Regions from separate parts of the Anoxybacillus sp. CHMUD genome, predicted to be linked through region 1. Evidence: riboswitches for the same ligand, from Rfam matches in the RefSeq annotation. Region 1 holds a riboswitch; each other region holds the start of a gene.
The links. A riboswitch is a leader RNA that binds a small molecule or an ion and turns the genes downstream of it on or off. The one in region 1 is predicted to bind thiamine pyrophosphate.
Positions count from the first base shown of each region.

Region 2: another riboswitch for thiamine pyrophosphate. It lies ahead of thiC (phosphomethylpyrimidine synthase ThiC); the one in region 1 lies ahead of thiM (hydroxyethylthiazole kinase).
Region 3: another riboswitch for thiamine pyrophosphate. It lies ahead of tenA (thiaminase II); the one in region 1 lies ahead of thiM (hydroxyethylthiazole kinase).

Region 1 covers NZ_SDLG01000004.1:30,548-34,097, forward strand. Annotated here, with positions in the region: gene ETB99_RS03800 (enoyl-CoA hydratase) at 1-591, opposite strand, end outside; gene thiE (thiamine phosphate synthase) at 634-1,287, opposite strand; gene thiM (hydroxyethylthiazole kinase) at 1,288-2,082, opposite strand; TPP riboswitch at 2,138-2,253, opposite strand; gene hcp (hydroxylamine reductase) at 2,417-3,550, shown strand, end outside.
Region 2 covers NZ_SDLG01000005.1:153,694-157,243, reverse strand. Annotated here, with positions in the region: gene ETB99_RS05435 (potassium/proton antiporter) at 1-302, opposite strand, end outside; gene thiC (phosphomethylpyrimidine synthase ThiC) at 416-2,104, opposite strand; TPP riboswitch at 2,212-2,326, opposite strand; partial or broken gene ETB99_RS15290 (PH domain-containing protein) at 2,524-2,948, shown strand; gene ETB99_RS05420 (PH domain-containing protein) at 2,970-3,170, shown strand; gene ETB99_RS05415 (NAD-dependent deacylase) at 3,225-3,550, opposite strand, start outside.
Region 3 covers NZ_SDLG01000003.1:175,437-178,986, forward strand. Annotated here, with positions in the region: gene ETB99_RS03325 (ABC transporter ATP-binding protein) at 1-344, opposite strand, end outside; gene ETB99_RS03330 (ECF transporter S component) at 348-938, opposite strand; gene tenA (thiaminase II) at 913-1,608, opposite strand; TPP riboswitch at 1,696-1,803, opposite strand; gene ETB99_RS03340 (class I SAM-dependent rRNA methyltransferase) at 1,936-3,120, shown strand; gene ETB99_RS03345 (glycoside hydrolase family 13 protein) at 3,163-3,550, opposite strand, start outside.

The sequences.
Region 1 (3,550 bases):
TTCATCACCGATTTCATCAACGAGTCCCACTTCATATGCCTCTTGTGCACTCATTATTTTTCCTTCCCATATGATTTGTTTTGATTTGACATCTCCAATTTTTCGATTTAAAAAGAAATGTCCCCCACCATCTGGAACTAAACCAATGCCAATGAAATTCATTGCAACGCGCGCTTGTTTATTTGCGATTACATGATCGCAAGCAAGGGCTAAACTAAATCCTAATCCTGCAGCAGCACCATGTATGTAGCTAATCGTTAGTTTCGGCAATTGATGCAATGTCATCGCTATTTGTTTAATCGTTTCCATCACTTCAATGAATGAATGTTCATTCGTTGATTGCAACATCGTCTTAATGTCGCCCCCTGCGCTAAATCCTTTGCCACGACCACGAATGATGACGATATCCGCTTCACTTGCTTCAACTTCTTTTAACGCTTGTAACAACTCTGTTAACATTTGTTCATGTAAAGCATTTAGCGCATTCGGACGATTCAATTCAATGGTTGCGACGCGATTTTCGTATGATAGTACGATATGTTCCATCTTCTCCATCCCCTCTTTCGTTTGTTCGCTATTTTCTTTCGACATATATGAATAAAATCCTGCACAGAACAAAACAAAAAGACGACATCATCTGTCGCCTTTTTGTTTTGCACGCATGACAATCTCATATAGTCGTTTTGTTTGTTCGTAAATATGTTCAGCACGGCAAATGGCCGAAATGACAGCAATTCCGTCTGCACCCGCTTCGATCACTTGTTTGGCTGTTTGTTCTGTAATTCCACCGATCGCAACGAGTGGAACACGTTTTTCATGGGCACGAATATGTTCAATCATCGTCAGTCCACATGCTTGCTTTGCATCTTCTTTTGAAACAGTTGGGAAAATCGGGCCTAATCCAACATAATCGGCGCAAGCAGCAAGCGCTTTTTTTACTTCATTTAAGTTGTGAACAGATACGCCTAAATATTTATCTCCTATGCGATCGCGAACGCGTTCAGCTACTTCGTCTTCTTGACCGACATGAACGCCATCTGCCTGTAAAGCGAGGGCCAAATCGACATCGTCATTCACGATAAAAGGAATATTATACATTCGGCATCGTTCAAGTAATTTCTCGGCTAAGCGGTATTTTTCAATCCCCGTAAGCGCCCCCTTTCCTTTTTCGCGAAACTGAAACATTGTAATACCGCCTTTAATTGCTTCATCAAGCACAGCGAGCGGATCTTTCGTACAATCGATACTCCCCATAACGAAATACAACGATAGCTTCTGCTTCATCATTTATTCCCCTTGAATACGCGCGTATTGATCAACTTCTTCTGCACTCGTTTCATGTAAAGCATTTAAAAAAGAAAGTTGAAAAGAACCAGGTGCTTTTGCTTGTTTGGCTGCTTTTTCAGCCGCCACACCGTAATAAGCGAGGGCAGCAACTGATGACATCATCATATCGTCTCCTATACCCGCAAATGCACCTAATACCGAACTTAACAAACAACCTGTCCCTGTTACTTTCGTTAACATCGCATCACCATTTGAGACGATTACAATACGTTCTCCATCGGTTACTACATCATCTTTCCCTGTGACAACAACTACAGAGCGAAACATGAGTGCTGCTTTTTTCGCTACATCCACGAGGTCACCTTGAACGTCTCCTGCATCGACTCCTTTTGTACGTACTTGTTCACCCGCAATGCTCGCAATTTCCGATGCGTTCCCACGTAAAATCGAAATGTTTACTTCACGTAATATACGTCTGGCTGTTTCGGTGCGGTACGCTGTCGCACCAGCTCCAACAGGATCGAAAATGACAGGAATGTTTGCCTCATTTGCTGCTTTTCCGGCAATTAACATCGCCTCTACGTCTGTTTCGTTTAGCGTGCCAATGTTTAACACTAAAGCACGAGCTAACCGAACCATATCCGCTACTTCTTCTTTTGCATACGCCATAACAGGAGATGCGCCTACAGCAAGCAAACCATTCGCAACAAAATTGGTCACCACAACATTTGTCATATTATGTACGAGTGGTGACTCCTTCCTAACACGCGTTAACCATTGTCCTACATTCATCATTCATTCCCCCTAAAAAAATAAAAACTAGTCGGACAGAGTCGACTAGTTTGCGTACTGAAAACATAGCCTACTTCCCTCCGCTGGTACAAACCAGATCAGGTTCAAAGGGTTGGAAAACTGATTGCGCGTTTTCCTCTCAGCCATCGCCATCCGGCACCCCTAGTAGTTTGATTGATTCAATTTTCTTTCATTTTAATACATTTTTTCTCTTGATTCAATATGGATTATTGTCAAATTTCGTTCACATTTTTGTATGAAAGTGTGATATGTATCACTTACGACGTACATATTTTCTCCTATTGTTAAAGTGTCAATAAGAAAAGGAGGGGTCATAATGTTTTGTCATCAATGTGAACAAACACCAACAGGGGGATGTACTGTTGTTGGAGTTTGCGGGAAAGATGAAACAATTGCAAGTTTGCAAGATACGATCGTATTTGCATTAAAAGGAATTGCAGCATATCGCACGCATGCCCATCAACTTGGGTATACCGATCCGTTCGTTGATACAACGACACATGAAGCGTTATATATGACGTTAACAAACTCTAACTTTAACGTACAAGAACATATAGACATGGCGATGAAAGTCGGAAGAGCAGCCATTCGCGTAATGGAACTACTCGATCGAGCACATACAGAACGACTTGGCATTCCTCAACCTGTTCGTGTAACGCAAAATAGAATTGAAGGAAAATGTATTCTCGTTACAGGACATAACTTATTTGCCCTTGAACAACTATTAAAACAAACAGAAGGAAAAGGAATTAACATTTACACACATTCCGAAATGCTTCCAGCACATGGTTACCCACAATTAAAAAAATATAAACATCTGAAAGGAAATGTCGGAAAAGCATGGTACGATCAACGTCGCCTATTTGAAAAATTCCCTGGTGCTATTTTAGCGACAACAAACTGTGTCATGCCGATAAAAGGTTCATATGCTGATCGCATGTTTTCATATGATGTAGCCGGATTAGAACATGTGCAAAAAATCGAAAACGATGATTTCACGCCGTTAATTGAGAAAGCGCTACAACTTCCAGAAGCAAACATTGAATCGGATGAAACGTTAGTGACTGGTTTCCATCACGAAACTGTAATTCAAATTGTACCAGAAATTATTCAAGCTGTAAAAGAAGGAAAAATTGAACGCTTTTTCGTTATCGCAGGTTGCGACGCTCCTGGAAAAGGCGGTGAATATTATCGCACGTTAGCTACATCGTTACCGAAAAACACTGTCATTTTAACGACATCCTGTGGGAAATTCCGCTTTAACGATGTCGACTACGGGGTTGTTCCTGGCACGAACATTCCACGATATATTGATTTAGGGCAATGCAACAACTCGATTTCGACTGTCAAAATTGCAATGGCGCTTGCGGAAGCATTCGGCTGTGAGGTCAATGAGTTACCGGTCAGCATCGTTCTTTCATGGTTTGAACAAAAAGCAGTTGCAATCTTA
Region 2 (3,550 bases), on a different contig from region 1:
ATGGCAGTAATTAGCACTCCAAACGTTGCAAGGGAGGAAGCGGGAACTAAAACTTTTTTTAATGTATTCCACTTTGTGTTCATCCCACCTTCAAACAAAATAATGATTAACGCAAAAATGCCAACAATCTGGGTGAGAAAAGCGTTATCATAATATATAAATTTGGATAAAATCATTCCGACGAGTATGTAAAATACAAGTGATGGCACGCCTAGCCAAGAAGAAAACTTCGTTGTTAATACACCGATGATTAGAAGTAATCCTAACAGAAAAATGATGAAATCTGTGAGCAAGCAAGTCACCTCTTTCCATACTTTCTACTTAAAGTTACGACTTAAATTTAAGCTATAGTAAGTGGAGTGTCAACGAATATGACTTAAATAACATTTTTTGTAATAAAAGTGCAAGCTGAGCGCTATCTCTCAGCTTGCATGATGTTTGTATATTCAACAAATTGTTTTGCCTTTTCTTTCATTCCTTCGCTTTGTAGTGTTTTTTGTAATTCATGAGAAATATTCATTGAACAAAATTTTGGACCGCACATCGAACAAAAATGAGCAAGCTTTGCTCCTTCGGCCGGTAGCGTTTCATCGTGATATTCACGTGCGCGCTCAGGATCTAGTGACAAGTTGAATTGATCTTGCCAACGGAACTCAAATCTCGCCTTTGATAATGCATCATCACGCGTTTGTGCGCCAGGGTGTCCTTTTGCTAAGTCAGCAGCGTGGGCAGCAATTTTGTAGGCGATGACTCCTTGGCGGACGTCTTCTTTATTCGGTAGGCCGAGATGTTCTTTTGGTGTCACATAGCAAAGCATGGCCGTACCGTGCCAGCCGATAAGCGCTGCACCGATAGCTGAGGTGATATGGTCGTAACCTGGTGCAATGTCGGTAGTGATAGGACCTAGCGTATAAAAAGGTGCCCCGTGACAAATTTCAATTTGTTTATCGACATTTTCTTTAATTTTATGCATTGGAATATGCCCTGGACCTTCGATCATCACTTGGACATCATGTTCCCAAGCGATTTTTGTCAACTCTCCAAGTGTTTGTAACTCGGCGAATTGCGCCTCATCGTTTGCATCTGCAATTGAGCCTGGACGTAATCCATCCCCAAGTGAAATAGCAATATCGTAAGTTTTTAAAATTTCGCAAATTTCTTCGAAGTGGGTGTATAAAAAGTTTTCTTCATGGTGTGCTAAACACCATTGTGCCATAATTGAGCCACCCCGAGAGACAATACCAGTTGTTCGATTGACTGTTAGTGGGATATAGCGAAGTAAGACACCTGCATGAATAGTAAAATAGTCTACGCCTTGTTCGGCTTGTTCAATTAATGTTTCTCGGTAAATGTCCCATGATAAGTTTTCGACAATGCCGTTCACTTTCTCTAACGCCTGGTAAATAGGTACAGTTCCAATCGGCACAGGGGAGTTTCGAATAATATATTCTCGCGTCTCATGTATATGTTTTCCTGTCGATAAGTCCATGACTGTATCGGCACCCCAACGAACAGCCCAAAGCATTTTTTCAACTTCTTCATCCATCGAGGATGTAACAGAAGAGTTTCCAATATTCGCATTAATTTTTACATGGAACTTGCTTCCGATGATCATTGGTTCACTCTCAGGGTGATTGATATTAGCTGGGATAATTGCTCTTCCTGCTGCCACTTCCTGTCGAACAAACTCTGGATCCATCTGTTCGCGAATAGCAACAAACTCCATTTCAGGTGTAATGATTCCTCGTTTTGCATAATGCATTTGGGTCACAACTTTCCCTTTTTTCGCACGAAAACGTCTAGGTGAAAAAGGAATGTTTGTTCTCACTAATGAAGGGCTACATTCTTCTACATCGCCACGCTCCGTTATCCATTTTTCTCTTAATTTTGGCAATCCTTTATCAATATTCGGCGCGAAAAGTGGGTCGGTGTATGGTCCACTCGTGTCATAGACTCGAATAGGCTCATTTTCTAGCATCGTTGTACCTGTTTTGGTTGGAGAAAGTTGAATTTCTCGCATTGGCACACGAACATCTTCACGCGTTCCGGGCACATACACTTTTTTACTCGAGGGAAATGGCATTGATGAAAATAAGTCTTTCATTTTTAATCGCTCCTTTTCATTTTTTAGTTGGAGCAACGCCAATACGTAAAAAAATCAGGCTCCATAACGAGAACCTGATTTTGTCCGCAAATAGCACAAGTAAAGAACACTCGCGCCATCTACTTCCCTACGCTGGCATCACCCAGATCAGGTTCAAAGGGTCAAAGAACTTTTGCGCGTTCTTCTCTCAGTCCAAGCTATTGGACTCCCCTAGTAGATGAGAAATTATGAACTTTAAAAATAGTCTAACATATGATAAAAATGTTGTAAAGTTATAAATGAAAAACTTGTTAAAATGGAGGCATAGTGGACGTACGAACCGATGATTTCGGGATGGAGTTCGTATGTTAGAAGTGCAGTGATAGAAGCGTGAAAAAGTGGTGTGTAAGAAAACGGGGAATGTTCTATCGAAACGTGCTGTGTCTATATGGCGCATATATGGAGCTATTCGTTTCATTATTTTTTCCTTTTGTACGTAATTGTTAGTTTTTTCGTTTCAACATGGGTCGTTTTGATGTTTGTCTGTTTGTCGATTGTAGATGGCATGTTATTCGTTTTCTTCGTTCCACGCTGGAAATGGGAACGTTGGCGGTATATGATTACGCGATCAGGAAATCGAGCTTGAGCATGGGGTGTGGATTCGTAAGCGTACGCTTATTCCGCTTCGCTGCGTGCAACATGTTGATGTAAAGCAAGGTCCATTAGCAAGAAAGTATAAACTTGCTTCGCTTTATATATATACAGCAGCAATGGCACATGAAATTCCGTTCCTTGATGAACAAGAAGCAGAGAAGTTGCGTTACACATTTCTTCTTTAGTAAAGGAAGATGAACATGATGAATGAAGCGAGAAACGGTTACATCCGATTGCGATTGTTATTTACATAACCAAGCGGTTAAAGCATCGTATTCAATCGTTAACAATCTCTCAATCTCGTATGCAACAACGACTCGGATTATGTACCGTACATGCGACGGTCATGCCAGGTATATGCAAAAAAGTCGTTGATGTGGGCGAACATGAGGCACAAGCAATATACGAATCGTTTTTGGGAAATAAGGTATGAAAAAGAAATATTTCAAGTGTCCCAAAAGAGCACGCTTTTGGGACACAGTTATTTTTAAAGTAATTCGTCAATTTCCTGCAGCATTTCCCCAATTTTACGGTCATGTATGAGTAAATCTGCCCAATCATCTAATGGAGTCGGTTCCATATTTACGATCACGAGTTTTGCACCTCCACGTTTAGCGGCGACAGGAAGTTCGTTAGCTGGCGATACTTGTAAAGAAGAGCCGAGTACAATCCACAAATCTGCTCGTTCGGCTGCTGTCCATGCTTGTTCAAACGCATCATGCGGCAATGGTTCGCCAAATAAAACAACGGAAGGGCGCAAAAAACCACCGCACGTGCACTTCAACTGTTCGTCTACATACCGTTTTGCATCAT
Region 3 (3,550 bases), on a different contig from region 1:
TGCGCTATTTTTTCTTCCATCTCTGCACGTGGCACACCGAGATTTTCGAGAACAAAAGCCATTTCTTCATCAACATACGGCATACAAAACTGGGCATCGGGATCTTGAAACACATAGCCTACACGATTTGGAATGTGCAGTTTACTCGCTTTCATCGGCACATCGATCGAGCGCGGAATAATGCCCGCCATCACTTGCAAAAGCGTGGATTTTCCGCATCCCGATGGGCCTAAAAGCAACACTTTTTCTCCTTTTTTAATCGAAAGCGATACATCGGTAAATAACCGCTTTTCTGCCCCCGGAAATTTTAAGCGCAATTGTTCGATATGGATCAATGATGTCACCTTCTATTTATCAAGCGAGTCGTAATCTTCTTTTGTCGTCGGACGCAACAATTGCGTCACACCTGTCGCTTCGAGCGCTTTCACAAGCGAATAAGCAAATACACCAGCAATGATGATCGCTCCAATGAAACGCGCACCGATAAATAACGTTAAATTCCACCATGCCAATTGGTCGATATATCCTTTGTAAAAATCAAGCACTAATGAAGCGATCGTTGAACCAACCGCTGCAAGCGACACAACCGCCACATCAAAACGTTTATAGCGGAAAGCAGCGAAAACAAGTTCAGCGAGCAACCCTTGCACAAAGCCGTAAAATAGCACCTCAAGCCCCCATTCAGAACCAGCTAAAAACTCTCCTGATGCCGCAGCCACTTCTGCAAGCAGCGCCACTCCTGGTTTACGAATTAATAAATAGGCAACAGTTGCCGCAATAAACCACATGCCATAAATAAGTTGATCAAGATGAAGTCCAAGCGGTTTTACCGCATAGTAAAGCGGTCCCCACACTTTATACACAATCCCAAACACAATCGCCACCACAACGGTCGTTAATACGTCTGTTAATTTAAGCCCTTTCGTTTGCATAAACATCCTCCTCTTCAATTGGCCAACGTTCTAATTTGTACGCCATGTCCCAAAATAAATATTCATATTGACTGCTGATCACAAAGTGTTGCTTCATCCGCTCTAACTCTTTTTCGCTAGCTGTTTTTGCGATGTCGTTTAAACGCGCAATTTGTTGTTCGACAAGCTGTTTGAACCAGTCAGAGCCGTACGCTTCAATCCATTGTGCATAAATTGGATGATTCGGCTTACAATGTTTTAACCGCTCACCAATTTCGTAATACAACCAATAGCACGGTAAAATGGCAGCTAATACATCGCCAAAACGTCCTGCAAACGACGCGCGATACATGTGGGACGTGTACGCATACGCAGTTGGAGCAGGAACAAACGACGCCTTTTCTTCTTCTGTAATACCGAGCTCTTTCATAAACGTTTCATGTAAACGAAGCTCAGCTTCATACGTACTTTGCGCATGATGCGCCATGCTTGCGGTCGTTTGTAAATCATCAGCCATCGCCCCGCCAAGCGCTTGCACTTTTGCAAAGTGTGTCAAATAATATGAATCTTGTAATACATAATAGCGAAAACAACGTAAATCAAGTGTTCCTTCCCCGAGCTCCTTCACGAACGGATGATGAAAGCTCGCTTCCCAAATCGGATCGACAGCCTTGCGCAACTGCTCTGAAAACAACATAACCTCTCCCCCTTAAGAAAAATAAAAAACCACTTTCTTTGCGCAAAGAAAGTGGTTGTAAACGATGGAAATTAATAAGAGACACACTTCGCACCGTTTCCACTTCCCTACGCTGGTATGAGCCAGATCAGGTTCTAAGGGTCTCAAAGGCACACTTTGATCTCAGCCTATCTAAAGGCCCCCCTAGTGGAATACATTTGCATCATTCACTTTGTCACTAATATTAGCATATTTCATGGAATTGTCAAATATTTTTCTCCACCATTTGCGCGCATCGTGTTCTTCCTGTATGCTAAAGTAGCGAATATATAGTCAGGAGTGGGATGTATGGCAAATGTATTTTTAAAACGAAAAAGAAAAAAACGGCTCGAGCTTGGACATCCGTGGGTGTTTCAAAGCGAAGTCGATTATATTGAAGGAGATTTTGAACCGGGGGATTTCGTCAACGTATATAACCATCAACGTCACTTTTTAGCGAAAGGATATATTAATCCAAAATCACAAATGATCGTGCGCGTGTTAACGCAAAATCCAAACGACGAATTAAATGCGCAATTTTTTATGAACCGTATTCGTCAAGCATGGGCGTATCGCGAACGGATGATTCCGGGCGTTCGTTCATGTCGCGCCGTTTATGGAGAAGCCGATTTTTTACCTGGGCTCATCGTTGATAAGTACGAAGATGTGCTCGTTGTGCAAATTTTATCGCTCGGCATGGAAAAAAGAAAAGAATGGATTTTACAAGCGCTTCTTGACGTTTTTCAACCGAAAGCGATTTATTTGCGCAACGACGTTCACGTGCGCGAATTAGAAGGATTAAAACAAGAAAAAGGATTTTGGTACGGCACGTGCGATACGAACGTACAAATTGAAGAAAACGGCGTGAAATACATTGTCGATATCGAAAACGGACAAAAAACAGGATTTTTCTTCGATCAACGTCAAAATCGTGCTGCCATCAAGCCGCTGATTACAAGCGAATCAACCGTGCTCGATTGTTTTACGCATACAGGTTCATTTATGTTAAACGCCTGCTTATACGGAGCAAAACATGTGACCGCTGTCGATATTTCTGAACATGCGATTGAAACAGCAAAGCGAAACGCAGAGTTAAACGGATTTACAAATGTGGATTTCGTCGTTGCGAACGCGTTTGACTACTTACGCGAATGCGTACAACAGGGGAAAAAATGGGATGTCGTCATTATTGACCCACCAGCGTTTGCAAAATCCGCTCATGCGGTGCCAAAGGCGCTTGCCGGCTATAAAGATATTAATTTAAACGGCTTAAAGTTAGTGAAAGACGGCGGCTTTTTCGTGACAGCAAGTTGTTCGTATCATGTGCATCCATATATGTTTCAAGCGATGGTTACGGAAGCAGCGTTTGATGCGAAGAAAATTTTACGTCAAATTCATTGGAGCGGTGCAGGATATGACCATCCAAAACTACTTGCCGCCGATGAAGGCGATTATTTGAAATTTGCCATTTACGAAGTGCATTCACGCAAATAAATGTGAAAATCCCCTTTTCCATGTCGGAAAAGGGGATTTTCATTATTTCACCAAATATACACGCGCTTCATACGGACGCAATGTAAAGCGTGTCGCATGTTTATGCGGTTTTACATCGTAGTTTGCTAACACCAATTGCTCGCTATTTAATTTCAATGAATCGTAACGATACATTGTTTTTCGGTCTGTTAAGTTCACGATGACGATCGCTTTTTCATCACCTAACGTGCGCGTATATGCGTAAATTGCTTTATGGTTTTCTAATATTAAATCGTATGTTCCGTAAACAAATACGTCATGCTGTTTTCTTAGTTGAATCATGCGTTTGTAAAAGTTTAACACAGAGTTCGGGTCGTGCAACTGTTTTTTGACATTAATTTGTTTATAATTTTCATTCACACCAATCCAAGGTGTTCCTGTTGTAAATCCG